DNA from 4 places in the Shewanella sp. GutDb-MelDb genome. Region 2 is predicted to be linked to each of the others. Evidence: predicted binding sites of a transcription regulator. Region 2 holds the regulator's gene; each other region holds the start of a gene.
What was found. Region 2 encodes sigma-54, which starts transcription at its own class of promoters, with help from an activator protein. Its sites were predicted from a motif close to GTTGGCACGNNNNTNGNNT; they were not measured.
Positions count from the first base shown of each region.

Region 1: CXF82_RS18850 (nitric-oxide reductase large subunit) is a predicted target of sigma-54. The motif match lies at 3,186-3,204, and genes of this name have one in related genera.
Region 3: fliE (flagellar hook-basal body complex protein FliE) is a predicted target of sigma-54. The motif match lies at 2,067-2,085, and genes of this name have one in related genera.
Region 4: CXF82_RS03370 (LruC domain-containing protein) is a predicted target of sigma-54. The motif match lies at 1,651-1,669, and genes of this name have one in related genera.

Region 1 is NZ_PJBM01000259.1:3,532-7,908, forward strand. Features, by position in the region: gene CXF82_RS18835 (hypothetical protein) at 1-379, opposite strand, end outside; gene hldE (bifunctional D-glycero-beta-D-manno-heptose-7-phosphate kinase/D-glycero-beta-D-manno-heptose 1-phosphate adenylyltransferase HldE) at 419-1,849, opposite strand; gene CXF82_RS18845 (LpxL/LpxP family Kdo(2)-lipid IV(A) lauroyl/palmitoleoyl acyltransferase) at 1,969-2,895, shown strand; gene CXF82_RS18850 (nitric-oxide reductase large subunit) at 3,251-4,377, shown strand, end outside.
Region 2 is NZ_PJBM01000241.1:10,209-14,585, forward strand. Features, by position in the region: gene lptA (lipopolysaccharide transport periplasmic protein LptA) at 1-431, shown strand, start outside; gene lptB (LPS export ABC transporter ATP-binding protein) at 428-1,159, shown strand; gene CXF82_RS15495 (RNA polymerase factor sigma-54) at 1,297-2,808, shown strand; gene hpf (ribosome hibernation promoting factor) at 2,839-3,126, shown strand; gene ptsN (PTS IIA-like nitrogen regulatory protein PtsN) at 3,129-3,572, shown strand; gene rapZ (RNase adapter RapZ) at 4,041-4,377, shown strand, end outside.
Region 3 is NZ_PJBM01000233.1:23,122-27,498, reverse strand. Features, by position in the region: gene fliF (flagellar basal-body MS-ring/collar protein FliF) at 1-1,643, opposite strand, end outside; gene fliE (flagellar hook-basal body complex protein FliE) at 1,682-2,014, opposite strand; gene CXF82_RS14175 (sigma-54-dependent transcriptional regulator) at 2,595-3,947, opposite strand; gene CXF82_RS14170 (sensor histidine kinase) at 3,952-4,377, opposite strand, start outside.
Region 4 is NZ_PJBM01000124.1:13,677-18,053, reverse strand. Features, by position in the region: partial or broken gene CXF82_RS03380 (cation:dicarboxylate symporter family transporter) at 1-223, opposite strand, end outside; gene bshA (N-acetyl-alpha-D-glucosaminyl L-malate synthase BshA) at 239-1,402, opposite strand; gene CXF82_RS03370 (LruC domain-containing protein) at 1,711-3,870, shown strand; gene CXF82_RS03365 (hypothetical protein) at 3,882-4,377, shown strand, end outside.

The sequences.
Region 1 (4,377 bases), on a different contig from region 2:
CATTCATGGTCTTAAGCGCTTCAATTGCTTGAAGGTGGCCTAATTCATGCCAATAGGTCAGTTCATGCTGCCGATTAAGACTCAAAGAAAAGTCCCCTTCTCCCCAGTTAACACTGCGTTTGAGGGGAAGCTGGCTAAAGTCGGTTACTAATACGCCTGCGACGTCGACATGCTTGAGAGGTAACACCATCGCGGCGCGCGCGCCCAATGACATTTGTATCAGCTGAGTGTTAGGTAACTGTTTTCTGGCAGAAGGAGGGAGTTGACTTAAGCAAACTTCAAGCTGCTTAAGCTCGCAAACAAGGGCTTTCTTAGAACCGATATCATCCCAAATAAAGCCACTTGTCAGCGCGATGCTAAAAACTAATGAGTTCAGCATTAATTAGATAACATTATTGATCTTTACGCATGGCTTTCACTAGCGATTAGCCATGATGTTTTCAATAATCGCCGTGGTTGAAATACCCTCTTCAAAGCCGAGTACTTTAACCTTGCCCCCCGCAGCAATCACCTCTTCGCCACCCGCAATATCTTCAACCTTGTAATCGCCGCCTTTTACCAGCAGATCAGGCAACAAGCGAGCAATCACGCGTTGTGGTGTATCTTCACAGAATGGGACCACCCAATCAACCGAAGCAAGACCGGCTAACACTGCCATTCGTCTGTCTTCTGGGTTCACCGGACGCCCTTCGCCTTTCAGGCGTTTGACTGAAGCGTCGCTATTAACAGCAACGATTAATCGATCACCTAGGGCTTTGGCCTGTTGCAGGTAACTGACGTGTCCTGCATGTAAAATATCAAAGCAGCCATTGGTCATGACCACACGCTCACCACGCAGCTTAGCTTGCTCTAGCGCGTAAACGAGTTGGTCTTCACTCACTGCACCGAAACCTGATTCACCTTGATTCAAAGAGAGCGCTTCGATTAACTCAATTCTGGTCACCGTTGAGGTGCCTAACTTGGCAACCACTATTCCTGCTGCCGTATTAGCAATAGCGCACGCTTGTGGTAAATCACTGCCTGCGGCAATCGCTGTCGCTAGCGCTGAAATAACGGTATCACCCGCACCCGTCACATCGTAAACCTCGCGTGCAACCGTGGGGATATGCAGCTCTGGCTGATCTTTAGTGATTAATGTCATGCCTTTTTCTGAACGCGTTACCAACATGGCATTGAGCTCAAATTGCGACAACAAAGACTGGGCTTTAGCGACTAAGTCTGCTTCTGATTCAACCTTGCCCACTACCGCTTCAAATTCACCCATGTTTGGCGTTAATAGATAAGCACCACGGTAACGAGCAAAATCACTGCCTTTAGGATCCACTAACACTTTGACCCCTTTGTCGTTCGCCGATTGAATAAAGGCTTCAGGAGAAACGAGGGCGCCTTTAGCGTAATCAGACAGCACTGCCACATCGACATTGTCTAACTGTGAAATGGTTTTTGCTAGCAGCGCATCACTTTCTACTTTCGAGTAACTCTCTTCAAAATCCAAACGCAGCAATTGCTGATTGCGCGACATCACTCGTAGTTTAGTGATCGTCGGCTTGCCAGCAACTCGATGCCAATTAGGCTCAACGCCGAATGCTTGCACACCAATGGTCAATGCGTCAGCCGTTTCATCAACACCGACGATGCCAGCAAGACTCGCTGCGCCGCCTAGCGTGGCAATGTTAATCGCCACATTCGCCGCGCCGCCAGGTCGATCTTCAATCTGTTCGACTTTAACAACGGGGACGGGTGCTTCAGGAGAGATACGCGCAGTCGTGCCCGCCCAGTAGCGATCTAACATTACATCACCAACGACGAGTACCTTGGCGTTTTCAAATGCTGGCAGAGAAATCTTCATAATGGCCGTGTGTTTTGCAAATTTACTGATGATTGTACCTAATTTTTAATGATTTTGAGTGAGTTTGAGTGAGTTTGCGTTAGAATAATGAGTAATTTTTCAATGTATTCGAGTTTTCCGTGGTAGAAAAAGCCCAGTTGTCATCTCATCTTTATCATCCTAAGTACTGGCCCCTGTGGCTAGGCGTTGCGATGATGCGCTTAACACAAGTGTTGCCATTACCTCTCCAAATGAGGATTGGCGCGGCTATTGGCAGAATTGCCATGAAGTTTGCCCGCAAACGGGTTAACACTGCCAAGCGTAATTTGCAGCTGTGCTTTCCTGATATGGGCGAAGCAGAACAGCAAACGCTATTACGCGAAAACTTTGAACAAACAGGCAAAGCTATCTTCGATACCATCAATGCATGGTGGTGGTCGGATGAAAAAATTCAACAACATATGAGTATTAAAGGTCAAGAGCATGTCGAGCAAACCCTGAACAGTGGCCAAGGGGTCATACTGTACGCCGTTCACTGCCTGCCTTTAGAGATGGGTGCTCGTATCTTTGGCCAGTTCCAGCCAGGAGTGGGCGTTTACCGACCGCATAATAATGCCGTAATTGAGTATCTGCAGGTCAAAGGTCGATTACGATCTAATAAAGCGCTGGTGCCAAAAAGAGATTTACGCCAAATGGTGCGTAGCTTAAGAGCCCCCAACGTCATTTGGTACACTGCCGATCAAGATTTTGGCCGTTCGAGTGCCACATTCATCCCTTTTTTCGCGGTTAAAGAAGCCGCCACCATTACCGGTGCCACCACACTGGCAAGGCTGGGTAAAGCCAAGGTTCTGCCCTTTTTTGTTGAACGAAACAGTACCGACACAGGCTATAACATCGAAGTCCAAGCGCCGTTAGAAGACTTTCCAGGCGAAAATGAGATTGAAGATGCCAAGCGGGGTAATCGAATTATTGAAGACATTATTTGCCGTAATAAAGGTCAATATATGTGGCTGCATCGACGTTTTAAGACCCGCCCAAAACCTGAAGACCCGTCCTTATATAAATAACCCCCTAGCCCTTTGCAGCATTTGCAAAGGGCTTTGTTTAGCTCACTTTCGTTCAACAAGTAGCCCTTTCTACATTCTCATACTCCAATGTCCTCATGCTTAGCCATACTCGACATTCTCAGCCCGATAAGTATTTATTTCCACACGATTTCCTACGTCGATTACTTTTCGAACGCCACGCTAATGTCAAAAAGACAGCTAGGTGTCATAAGGACACTTAAAGCGCTGTCTTTGTGACATCGCCACTATAAATAAAACAATAATATCCTTTTAAAACAGCAGCTTCAACTATTGGCATGCTATCTGCTATAGCAAGCTACGCCTGAATAATAATACCGTTGCGCTAAGAGGACTTATGAGCAAACAAAGACTAACGGCAATTGCACTACTACTGGTGCTAATTGCTTCATTTACTGTACTACTGAGTATTGGTAGTGAAATCTATCGAGAAAAGCCGCCAATACCAACAGCTTTTGTTGATAGCCAAGGACAAACACTATTTAGTCAAAATGACATCGAACAAGGACAATTGGTTTGGCGCTCTATGGGGGGGCATCAACTGGGTTCTATATGGGGACATGGTTCATATGTTGCTCCAGACTGGACTGCAGACTGGTTACATAAAGAAGCTCAGGCTTGGCTAGATATCACCGCAAAGCAACGTTTCAAGATCCCGTTTACGCAACTAAACACCCAGCAACAAGCAGGACTTGAGCAAGGCTTGCGCGAAGATATTCGCCGTAATACGGTTGTTGAGCAAGCTAATGGTGATACCTATATCACTCTTTCAGACACGCGTATTGCAGCCATTAAACAGGTAGAGCAACATTATTTAGCGCTATTTGGTGATGACCCAGAGTTATCATCTCTTAGAGAACAATATGCAATGAAAGAGGGTACCGTTCCGAGCTTAGATCGCCGTGAAAAGCTCAATGGTTTTCTATTTTGGGGCGCTTGGGCTGCAATAACAGAACGTCCAGATGCCGATTATACCTACACCAATAACTGGCCATTCGATCCACAAATTGGTAATACGCCAACGTCAGACAACGTGGTTTGGTCAATCTTAAGTTTTGTGACTCTTATTGCGGGTATCGGTGCATTAGTCTGGCATCACGCGAGCTGTAAACATGACAGTTTGCCAAAGCCTGCCGAACAAGACCCACTCTTCTTCACTAAACCCACTAAATCACAACGCGCTGTAGGGAAGTACTTCGTTACTGCGATAGGCTTGTTTCTATTGCAAATATTACTCGGAGGGATCACCGCACACTACGCGGTTGAAGGGCAAAATTTTTACGGTATTCCACTGTCAGAAATTCTCCCTTACTCCGTCACGCGTACTTGGCATACACAACTTGCCGTATTCTGGATTGCAACGGTTTGGTTAGGTACAGGTCTTTATATTGCCCCTGCATTATCGGGCTATGAACCTAAGTTCCAACGCATCGGTGTAAACGTACTTTGGGTTGCACTTCTGGT
Region 2 (4,377 bases):
ATATAAAAAATAATCAGGTGATCTTTTTTGGTCCTGTAGAAGTGACTCAGGGTTCAATTAAAATGAAGGCTGATGAATTACGGGTGTTCTCCAAAGAAGCGAGCTCAGGAAAAATACTCGTGGCTACGGGTAATCCTGCGACATATACCCAAATGATGGAAGATGGCCGCCCGGCGATGGCAAGTGCGAAAGAGATCCGTTATGAGTTGGCAACAAGAACCTTAACCTTGTTAGGTAATGCAACCTTGGAGCAAGAGGGCAGCCAAGTCACGGGTAACCGCATCAAGTACAATATCGGACTACAAAAATTAGTCGCAGAAAGTACAGGTAAAGGTAATGATCGCGTGATCACTATCATTCAGCCTGAAGCTTATCAAGAAGAGACGCCTGAAACCCCAGCCGCACCCATTAAAAAGCAGGAACAGCAATGACCCAAAAAACGCTGACCGTACGCAATTTAGCGAAAAGTTATAAGAGCCGAGCCGTTGTTCAAGATGTGAGTTTAACGGTCAAAACAGGGCAAATTGTTGGGTTATTGGGTCCTAATGGTGCAGGTAAAACCACAACATTTTATATGGTTGTTGGTTTAGTTCAGAGCGACAAGGGTCAGATCTTAATCGATGACGATGATTTAACCTTAGACCCAATGCATCTCCGAGCACGTAAAGGCATTGGCTACTTGCCACAAGAGGCAAGCATCTTTAGAAAGCTCTCAGTGCGTGACAATATCATGGCAGTATTACAGACTCGCAAAGATATCAATAACGAGCAGCGTGAAGAGCAACTTGAACACCTACTCGAAGAGTTTCACATCACCCATATCCGCGATAGCCAAGGCATGGCGTTATCAGGTGGTGAACGCCGCAGAGTTGAAATCGCTCGAGCACTGGCAGCCAACCCAAAGTTTATTCTACTCGATGAACCTTTTGCCGGCGTTGATCCAATATCGGTTATCGATATTAAAAAGATTATTGAACAGTTAAAAAGCCGTGGCTTAGGGGTGTTGATCACAGACCACAATGTGCGTGAAACATTGGACGTTTGTGAACATGCCTATATCGTAAGTCACGGAAATTTGATTGCAGAAGGCACACCTGCCGAGATATTAGATAATCAGCAGGTTCGAGCAGTGTACTTAGGTGAACAATTCAGGCTATAGTTAACCCACAGTATGCGGGTTTAATTGTATAGCATTAGCTAAGTATATGAATACAATCAAAGTGTTGACTCTTTAAGCTCTCTTCGTCAAATCACCGAGCTTCAACGTTTAATTACAGTGTAGGGAATAGCGGTAAGATGAAAGCGTCACTCCAGCTCAAAATGGGTCAGCAGCTAACTATGACTCCACAATTACAGCAGGCTATTCGCCTTTTGCAATTGTCCTCTTTAGAGCTGCAGCAAGAGATCCAGCAAGCATTAGACTCTAATCCACTGCTTGAATTAGATGAAGAGCAATCCGATGGCGAGCCTATCAGCAACGAAGATAGAACCACCAGTGACTCTGACAGCTATTCAGAGTCGGATAGCGACAATGAATACAGCAGTAACACAGATGTTGATCCACAGCAGGATAGCGCTGCGGTAGACACCTCTGATGCATTAACGCAAGATTCAATGCCAGATGAACTCCCAATGGATACTACTTGGGATGAAGTCTATACCGTGTCTTCGAATTCAAGCTCCGGCGGAATGCGCGATGATGATATGCCATTCCAAGGCGAAACCACTGAAGGTTTATACGAACATCTTGAATGGCAGAAAAATCTAACGCCTTTTTCTGATAATGACCTAGCGATTGCCACCGCCATTATTGATGCGGTTGATGAGCGAGGTTACCTTACTCAGAATTGTGAAGATATTCTTGAAGCAATGGGCGATCCAGAGATCGAGATAGACGAAGTGGAAGCCGTACTCAAACGCGTGCAGCATTTCGACCCTATCGGCGTCGCAGCCAGAGATCTCAGTGAATGTCTGCTTATCCAATTAGCTCAATATGCAGAAACAACACCCCATATAGACAATGCTCGCCTGCTCATTAAAGATTACTTAGATTTGATTGCTGGACGTGATTTTAGGCAATTGATGCGTAAGACTAAGCTCAAAGAGGATGACCTGCGTGATGCTATCACGCTTATTCAAACCTTGAACCCAAGACCGGGCCTAGCAGTCACGCGAAGTAAAGACGAATATGTGATCCCCGACGTTTCAGTGACAAAAAAGAAAGGCCGTTGGGTGGTTGAACTCAACCCCGACTACATGCCAAAAATCAACGTCAATCAACACTATGCTTCGATGGCTCGTAGCCAAAAAAATCAAGCAGATGGCCAATTTATTCGTAGTCACTTACAAGAAGCTAAATGGTTTATTAAAAGCATTGAGAGTCGTAATGAGACCCTCCTAAAAGTCTCCAACTGTATTGTGAAGTTCCAACAGGGATTTTTCGAATATGGTGATGAAGCCATGAAACCTATGGTACTCAACGACATTGCTGAAGCCGTAGAGATGCATGAATCCACTATCTCAAGGGTGACCACACAAAAGTATATGCATACCCCTAGAGGTATTTTCGAGTTAAAGTATTTCTTCTCTAGTCATGTCGGAACCGACGACGGTGGAGAGTGCTCATCAACAGCAATTAGAGCGTTTATTAAGAAGTTAGTCGCAGCTGAAAACCAACAGAAACCATTAAGCGATAGCAAAATGGCGCAACTGTTGGCAGAACAGGGGATTAAAGTTGCTCGACGTACCATCGCGAAATACCGCGAAGCAATGATGATCCCGCCCTCAAACCAACGCAAGAGTTTATAACTAAAATTAGACACTTGGAGGAATCTTTCTATGCAAATTAACCTTACTGGGCATCACATTGAAATCACTGCGTCACTGCGCAGTTATGTTGAAGAAAAATTTACAAAGCTTGAACGTCATTTCGATCAGATCAATAATGTGCACGTCATATTGAATGTTGAAAAAATGCAACAGATTGCCGAAGCACGAATTCACCTGAAAAAAGGTGAAGTTTTTGCCACTTCGGAACATGCGGACATGTACGCCGCAATCGACTCCCTGATCGACAAATTAGATCGTCAGGTTATTAAACACAAAGAGAAGCTGACCAAACACTAACGATGGAACTATGTACCATCCTGCAGCCGGAATGCACTACCTGTGCCACTCCGGGCAGTAAGAAAAAAGTACTGGAACTCATCAGCGATATTGCCGCTGCCCAGTACCCTACCCTTTCTTCACAAGAGATTTTCGAAAGCCTGTTGGCTCGCGAAAAAATGGGTAGCACAGGTATAGGCAACGGTATAGCAATCCCTCACGGGAGATTGGCTAATATTGACCATCCATTGGGCATATTAATCAAATGTGAAACACCGATATCTTTTGACTCGATAGATAAGCAACCGGTTGATATATTATTTGCCCTGTTAGTGCCCGCAGATCAATGTGAGCAACATCTCGCGACGCTGTCTTCAATGGCAGAAAAGCTTAACGACAAAGCGATCGTGAAGCAGTTGAGAAAAAGTAAGAGTGAATCTGAGTTATACGACTTAATCACTCAATAGTGAGAGGTTTCTGATCTGTCGAGCTTAGTTTTTACGCATTTTTTGATGTTCAAGAAGTACAAGACATGAGCAAAGAGAAACGCTTACACACTCTTGTAGGAATAGCTTAGAAACACTTAAACCAGTGTTCCTAAGCTATTGTTGCCGTGTTATAGGCTATTTGTGGAGAATAATTAAACTGCATTGCCTCCGTATCGTCCCACCTCGCCAAAATGATGTATAAACTGCGGTAAAAACAAACCTAAAAGTGCAACTATCTCGACGGACTCAAGTCCGTAAGTCGCTAGAGATTACCGATATACAAGCAGTAAGATTTAACGACCTAGGCATTTATTACAGCAATATTATTTATTATTACCAACTAGCCTAAGCTATTGCTTTAAGCCAGAAAAAAGTTAATCTATAATCTTGTACACCCCGTATACATTTATAAAACATTAATTCTAACTTTTATTAGGTAGTGAAAAGATGAAACTCGTTCTAGTCTCTGGTCGTTCCGGCTCAGGCAAATCAGTACTGTTAAGAATGCTAGAAGATCTCGGCTATTATTGTGTCGATAATCTACCATTGCCAATGATGGGCACCCTGCTTGAACAACTTTCTGGTAACTCAGAGTTAGTCGCTATTAGTGTTGATATCCGCAACATGCCAGAAAAAGAGAACGAATGGATTAAGCATCTGACCAATTTGCCAGAAGGCGTGGAGTTATTGAGCTTCTTTTTAAACTCTAGCGATGAAGTGCTCCTCAAGCGCTACAACGAAACTCGTCGTCTGCACCCTTTGTCTCATGCAAACATTTCATTAA
Region 3 (4,377 bases), on a different contig from region 2:
TCATTCGCGACAATGGCGCGGATGGCTTTAATCATGTCATCATCTTTATGCAGATCGGGGATTAAAATCGACCCATCATCGGCATAACTGTATTCAGCTTCGGGTCGCTCGAGCATGCCTAATGTGTCTGCGGCATACTGATCTTCAATCTCAGCAAGCTCATCACCCACCTTTGGCTCGTCAAGCATTTTGGCGCTATCAGGGTAAACAATACGTTTAAGCATCGGGCTGATAACAAACACCACAATAACCAGCGCAACTAAAGTACCCAAGCCCAACTTCACTCCACGCCAGAACCAAGGTTGTTCCCAAACTTCAACTGCTGGAGCATCTTCAATGAGTTGGTCCATAAACGGTACGGTAACCACTTCAATCATATCGCCACGTTGAGTATTAAACCCTACAGCACCTTCAAGCAAGCGACGAATGTTAGCCAATTCTTGCTCGGTGCGTGGCACTCTGGTCACACTGCCGTCTTCGGCAACTGGGGCGTTTTTAAAATCAACGGCAACCGACACACTCACACGTCTTAACGTGCCTACTTGTTGGCGGGTATGGCTTATCGTTTCATTGAGTTCATAGTTTCTGGTGGCTTCTTTATGGTTACTACCTGATCTAACCGAGGTCGATTCGCTAGCAACTTCTTGTGGGATATCCGCGTTCATTGGCGGTTGGTTAGACAGCGCCCCTGGAATACCGCCACTGGTGTTGCCATTTGAATTATTTTCCACCACCATTTCACTGCGCAGTGCGGGTAAATCGGGGTTGTAGCGCTTAGCGGTTTGTTCTACGGCGGTAAAGTCCATGCTAACGTCCACTTGAGAAGTAAAGTTCTCAGGCCCCAAGATTGGCATCAAAATAGACTCAACCTTGTTACGATACTCAGACTCTTTTTGCTGAACAATTTCGAGCTCGCGGCGCGCAATAGCCGAAACGCCATCTTGACTGCCGGAATTAAGCAAGCGACCGTTTGCGTCTGTCACAGTGACTTTATTCGGTTCTAAGTTGTGTACCGCTGACGCCACAATATCGACAATAGAGTCGACCTCTTCTTGGCCAAGGCCGCCACGTCGGGTACTCACTACCACTGTCGCACTCGGCTTTGAGCGATTGCGAGCAAATACGTTTTCTTTTGGTAAGGCTAAGATAACTTTAGCGCGGCTAACACTTTTTAACTCTTCGATGGTTCTTGCAAGGTTTTGTTCTTGGCTATGTTTAAGGCGGGCTTGTTCCATTCGCTGGCTCACGCCAAACCCACTGTCTTTACTTAAATAGTCGTCATTTGTAGCGGCTTGATCTAAACCTGCGCGGCTTAGCATCATCTTCACATCTTGATATTTGTCTTCTGGGATCTTAACCACATCACCTTGGATCTGGTATGGGATTTTATTCTTATCAAGTTCATCGAGTACTTGTACCATCTCCTGGGTATTCATTTGCCCCAAAGGACGATATTCAGGCTCTTGCGCCCAAATCATCACAAAAACAGCCAATGCCAAACAGATCGCTAATGCCAAGATCATGGTCACTTGGCGTAACATATCGATATTACCAATAGAGCCCATCACACCAGATTTATGTTCCTCTTGAACGCCACCTGATTGTCCACTGGTTGCGACATTTGAACCTGTTCCTACGACCATTTCTGTACTCACAATTGCTACCTGCTGTTAGTTTAGGCCTAAACAGGCATACTCATAATGTCTTTATAAGCTTGTACCAGCTTATTTCTTACTTGCACTGTTGCCTCAAAAGCAACGCTAGATTTCTCACGCGCAATCACGGTATCAGATAATGTCACTGTGGTGTCGCCCATATCAAGGCGAGTGGCCAAATTACCTGCATTCGATTGAAGTTCGCTCACATTTCCAACAGCTTGAGAAAGAAGTTGCCCAAAATCAGCGCCAGAAGTGTTATTCACTTGGCGAGCAATACCTGTTTGGATCCCAGGTGAGCCAATTTGGCCGTTAAGTGACTGCATCTCTTGCAGTAAAGAATTAGCGCCGATTTGCATTACTATCTCCCAATGTCGTTTTCTTGACGAAAAACTTATATTGAACTAGATAAAGCAGTAATCGTGCCAGAATTTAAATTAACGGTGAAAAACGGATAGAGCTAAGACGGGACAAGCAAAGACGGACGCTTCGCTTACGGGAAAAGCAGGAAAAGCTTAAAACAAAAAGCAGCCAAGATTCAAACGAAATACCTCTAGGTATCCAACAAAGTTCTTCATCTCTGCTTAAATCGTCTCAGCTCGAACCATCTCAGCACTACCCGACTTTAAATCGGCTCTTAACCGATTTTCATCGTCTCAGCTTGAACCGTCTCAGCCCTATCCGGCTTTTAACCGGCTTTTAACCGGCTTTTAACCGGCTTTTAACCGATTTTCACCGTCTCAGCTTGTATCGTCTCAGCCCTATCCGGCTTTAAATCTGCTCTTAACCGATTTTCATCGTCTCAGCTTGAACCGTCTCAGCCCTATCCGGCTTTTAACCGGCTCTTAACCGATTCTCATCGTCTCAGCTTTAACCGGCTTCTATCCGGCTCTTAACCAGCTCTTAACCGATTCTCACCGTCTCTGCTTGAACCCGCTATTAAGCCGGTATTTGAATCCCGGAGTCGCGCATTTTGGCCATTTTATAACGTAAAGTTCGAGCACTGATCCCCAGTTTTTCGGCGACGGCTTTACGGCTGCCATTACACTGAGTCAAGGTTTCTAGAATTATCACATGTTCCTGTGCTTTAAGTTCAGTCCCTAAACCGTCAAGCTCAGTGGGCTTTTCCTCTTCGACAGGAAATGACTCTGCGTTAAGTGAAATATCGCAATTATCGATAATAATATCAGCGAGGGTTATTTCGTTAGAAATATTTAAAATCAGCGCACGTTGTACCACATTGTCGAGTTCGCGCACATTGCCAGGCCAACGATGAGTTAACAACCTCCGCGACGCACATTCAGCCAATACCGGTACTTCGGTTTTATTCATCGCTAAAGAGTGACGATTAATAAGGTGTCTTGCTAAGGGTAAAATATCCGCGGGACGTTGATTTAGCGCTGGCCAAGTTAGCGGAAAGACATTGATCCGATAATAAAGATCTTCTCTAAACTCTCCCGATGCCGCCAACGCTTTTAAATCACGGTTTGAGGTCGCCAATACTCGTACGTCTAGCTTAATGGTCTTACGGCCACCGAGTCGCTCCACTTCACGCTCTTGCAGCACTCGCAGTAACTTAGCTTGCAAGCCCACTTCCATCTCTGATATTTCATCAAGCAGTAGCGTGCCGCCTTGTGCTTGCTCAAATTTACCTGGGCAGGCTTGATAAGCCCCCGTAAACGCGCCTTTTTCATAGCCAAAAAGCGTTGCTTCAAGCATGTTCTCAGGAATTGCGGCGCAGTTTATCGCGACAAAAGCCCCTGTAGAGCGATTGCTGTGCTGATGAATATAACGCGCCAAGACCTCTTTACCACTGCCACTTGGGCCCATGATCATCACTGATGCATCTGATGCTGCCACTCGCTGAGCCAGAGATAGCAGGGCTAAACTCTTTTCGTCTGCGACAACGGGTGTGCCCTCTGTCGATTTAGCGGGCAGGTATCTTGATACTTGGTTAAGCAGCACTTCGGGTGAAAAAGGTTTAGCCAAATAATCGACGGCGCCTAACTTCATCGCATTGACCGCGTTATCAATCGTTGCGTAAGCCGTCATCAATAACATGGGTACTTTAGGGTGATTATGCTGCAGGTAATTAAGCAAGCCTAAGCCGCCAATCCCCTCCATTTGCACATCGCTTATCACCATATCAAATGAGTCACTTTTTAATGCCAAAATGCCAGCTTCAGCCGATTCAACATCGACGCATTCATATTGCGCTAGCATCAGCGTGTCTAATAGAGCTTCTCGTAATGAAGCATCATCTTCAACTAACAGTAATTTACCTTCAGACATGCGCTTAAGCTCCTACGACTGATTCAGTGATATTGGCTTTAGCCACTAAAGGGAATTTAAGCGAGGCGGTACAGCCTTCACCAACATGACAACTCAACTGCATCATGCCACCATGATTATTCACCACTGATTGCACCACTGCCAACCCAAGCCCCGTGCCTTGTGGCTTAGTGGTAAAGAAGGGTTCAAGCACTTGTTGCTGCATGTCGGTATCTAACCCTTTACCGTTATCGATCACATCAACATGCAGTGCTGTGGCCGTATCGTAGGCCTTTATCTCTATCTTGGTCGCGCCAGCTTCAATGCTGTTCACCACCAGATTATTTATCGCAGAACTTAACGCTGAGTCATTTGCGCGAATGCCCTGTGTCGAATGATTGATAAAATCCAGCTGGCAGCCTTTTTGCGCCGAGATCGGTTGGCAGTTATT
Region 4 (4,377 bases), on a different contig from region 2:
TGATATAGGGGATAATCGTCATTTGAAGCAGCTTGATAAACGCATCACCAATAACAGACATCCACGCAAGCATCTCACCAAAGAACAGCCCTGAAGCGATCCCGGCCGCAAATGACAGTAAAACCAATGTCGACATGCTCATCTTTTTTTTAGGTTTTTCTATCACCGATGTTGCGAGCTCGCTATCATCCTGTTTATCGGCTACCGTTGTTTTATCGACCATAATCAGCCTGTCCTTTTATTTGATGCTTACTTGAAGAGGCACAATGTCATCTTCAGCAATTGCGTCGTAATAGCATTCCACGTATTGACCAATTTTTTGTGCAGGGCTAAATAATGCTCTTGCTCGACGGCGACCGGCTTGCCCCATCTCTTGCTGCTTATCAGGGTCGCTCAAGATCCCTTCCATTGCTTTCGCCATCCCTAATGCATCATCCGGATCAAACATAAAGCCGCTGACGCCTTCCTCTACGACTTCCGGGACCCCATCAACATTGCTGCTGACGGTTGGTACTTCACAGGCCATCGCTTCAAGTAATACCATGCTAAATGACTCTCTATAGCTTGGTTGGATCATGCAATCAGCATTAGGGAGAAATGACTCCACATGCGTAACCGATCCCATGAAGGTGACGTGCTGCAAAATATCTAGTTTTTCACACTGCTCTTTAATCTTATCGATATAAGGCCCGCTTCCAAGTAGGACTAAACGAGCATTTACCTTTCTAAGTAGCAAGTAAAATGCCCTAACGACGGTATCGGTATTTTTAAGCGCCCTAAAATTAGAGACATGCATCACCACTTTTTCGTCATCCATTGCCATTTGTCGGCGGATATTAATGTCGGCACTTGTTGGGGTGAAAACGGCTAGATCAATGAAGTTATGAATCACTTCTATTGTTTTGTCTTTTTCAAAATGGCTATAAATATAGTTTCGTTGATAAACTGAAACCGTGGTCACTTTAGTGCTTTTATGAATACTAAATTTATTCAACGGGTAAAGTGGTTTGTCTTGACCAACAATAGTGACATCGGTGCCGTGAATAGTGGTGACGGTAGAAAATTTGTGGGTACTTATCTCACAGGCGAGATACGCACATAACGAATGCGGGATTGAGTAGTGAGCATGAACAACATCCAGTTGATATTGCTCTGCAACTTCGACTATTTTTGCAGTTAAAGCAAAGGTATATAAAGGATCAGAAAAAAGCGGATAGTTAATAGCTTCGACAGAATGAAAAAACAATCGTTGAGAATCTTCAATCAGCTTGAATGGTCTGACACTGGAAATAAAATGAACTTCATGGCCAAGCTTTGCCAAGCCAAGACCCAATTCCGTTGCAACTAAACCTGAGCCACCGATGCTGGGGTGGCACACAATCCCTATGCGCAATTTCGACATAAATTTACTACCACCTAAACAATAGTTAATAAAATGTTACGTACCGATAAAACTTAGCATTGATATAGAGTTAAGCCAAGTAGTATGAAAAATATACGCCCTCTCTTCGACCATTATTCACATGAATCCGTAGATATTAGCCCCTTTTATCCCACCCGTAGCTGTCATCTCTATTTGCAAAATGCGAATAAGAGTTCTTAAAACAAAACCAAAAACACATAAAATGTTGATAAATAATGATTTTAATTATTGGCACGGCTTATGCTCTATTCAATTTACTTTGATAACGTTACAGCGAGAGAAGCATTATGAAAATATCCAAATCTATTTCATCTAGCTGCAGTTCACCTTTAATTCTGAGCCTTCTTATATCAGCGAATGTTAATGCGTCTGAGCCATTTAGCGCTTGTCCAACAGAAGCTTTTGTCATTCAAAAACAATCAAATACTCCAAAAAGCTACGGCGTAAACTTAGCCACGGGTAGCTACACCGTATTGTCAGACGATATGGGCACAGGTAGCGGCTACAACGGTGTCGGTTTTAACTATCATGATAACTATATTTACGGTTGGGATTATTCAAATGCGACACTGGGCCGAGCTGGCGATGATTATCAAATTGCTGCTCTTAATGTTATTAAAGATGCATCCGCCGCAGCGGCAGGTAATTTTTATGTTGGTGACGTTGCGGTGACTGAAAACATTTGGTATGGATACCGTAAAGGTAAAGGGATGTTTAAAATCCCACTCGATAACCCTGCCAGTTACAACATGACAATCATTCCCGGCAGTAAGAATTTTGCCAATTATAATATTACCGATTTAGCCTTTCACCCTACTGATGGCTACGCCTACAGTATTAGCAATGGCTCTACGGGTAAGCTACTTCGCATCGATACGACTACCGCAGAAGCTACCGATTTAGGCCCAGTCATCACCTCTAATTCAGGTAACTTTATATTTGGCGCACAATTTTTTGATCCTGATGGCAACTTATATGTCAGTAATAACAGCAACGGTAATATCTACAAAGTTAACGTAGAAGAAGCATCTCCTAGTGCTGTGCTATTTGCTTATGGACCCGCCTCTTCTAGTAATGATGGCGCACGATGTGCTTTAGCCGAAGTTACCGTTGGCGAATCAGTCGATTTTGGGGATGCACCTGATTCATACGGGACACTGCTGGCATCAAATGGTGCCCGACACGCAATGTCAGACAGCCTATACCTCGGTGCCTCAGTGGATAATGAATCCGACGGATATGTCTCCCCTTTATCTGATGATGCCAGCGACAGCTCTGATGATGAGGACGGCGTTTCAATGCCAACAGGTTTTGAGCTTGGTGAAAGCGCCATATTATTGGTTACAGCAAAAGGTGGAGACGGTTACCTCAACGCTTGGTTTGACTGGAACCAAAATGGCGCTTTTGATTTAGAAGAACAGATCATTTTGGGCGAACCGCTCGATAACGGTATCAATACTATCAGTATTGAAGTACCCACTTGGGCTAAAGAGGGACCCACTTGGGCACGTTTTCGTTTAAGTACCCAACAAGATATCACTGCAACAGGCGGAGTCGGAGATGGCGAAGTTGAAGACTACGCCGTTACTCTCACTGAAACAGGCGTTACCATCAACTACTACCCTTCATCGTCAACTTATACCACCCTCGCTTATGAGGATCTGTACCCAGATCAAGGTGACTTCGATATGAATGACGTAGTGGTACAGCTGCGTATTATTGAATATGTTAAAGACAATAAAGTGCGACGTATCGGCTTCAAAGCGCAACTGGCTGCAATGGGAGCCGCTTACCACAATGGATTTGGTGTGCATCTGCCTGGCGTTGGTCGCAATAAAATTAAAGAGTCTTTAATTAATTGGACTATTGATGACATTGCACAAGATAGTTCGCCGTTAGAGACCGGGCAAACCAACGCAGTTTTTATCTTCACTCAAGATTTATCTGATTACGTCACGCTTGAACAAGGCTGCGAATTTCTACGCACCGAAACAGGCTGTGAGAGTGCTTTCAGAACCACATGGTCACTTGATATCCCATTTGACAGCCCTGTGTCTGAGAGTGTCATTCCAGCATTCCCTTATGACCCATTCATCTTTGCCACGCCAAATACCGATCATGGCTCTGCGGCTAAAAATGCAGTGGGAGCAAACCCTGGTCGTCAACTGGAAGTTCATCTGAAAAACCAAGCCCCTACAGATAAGTTCTCCAGCAATTACTTTGGTTACAGAGAAGATGCTTCCGACCCTAGCGCTGGTCAATACTTCCAGAATAAAAATGGCATGGCTTGGGCAATTGAAATACCTGTCACCTGGAAGCACCCAAAAGAAAATCAACGCTTAGACAACGCTTATACCGAGTTTGTTGATTTTGCCGCCGACAACACGGGTACCACCAATCCAACTTGGTATGAAAATGCTAATCAAGCACTGATCTTTAACGATTAATGGAGAATGTCATGAAAACTCAACTTATAAAATTTATCTCAATGCCAAGCAGTCTAGTCGCATTCTCCTTTATTACTCTTACTGCATGCGGTGGCGGCGGCGGTGATGGTGATAGCCCAACACCTGCACCTGTGGCGGTGACGCCAACACCAATAACGCCACCGGTGACACCAGATCCAGAACCAGCACCAGATCCAACGTCACTAGATGACTTAGTAGTCGATGCCGACAACGTAATGCAGGCTGCTTATATGCTAACCATCAACGTAGATAAAAGTAATCAAAGTCGTGGCTATTTTTCACTCTGTGATGATTATCAGAATCAAGCAGGAAGCTATACAGTTAACTTCGACTCCTGCCTATTTAGAGGCCCACTGAGCGACGGTAAGATCAGTAAACAGCTAAAAATTGCTAATCATGAGAGTCAATTAATTGCAGTTATCTGGTTCTATGAAGGTCAAAATCCACAATATCAGGAGTGGAGTTATATGGCCGATAACGAGGAAC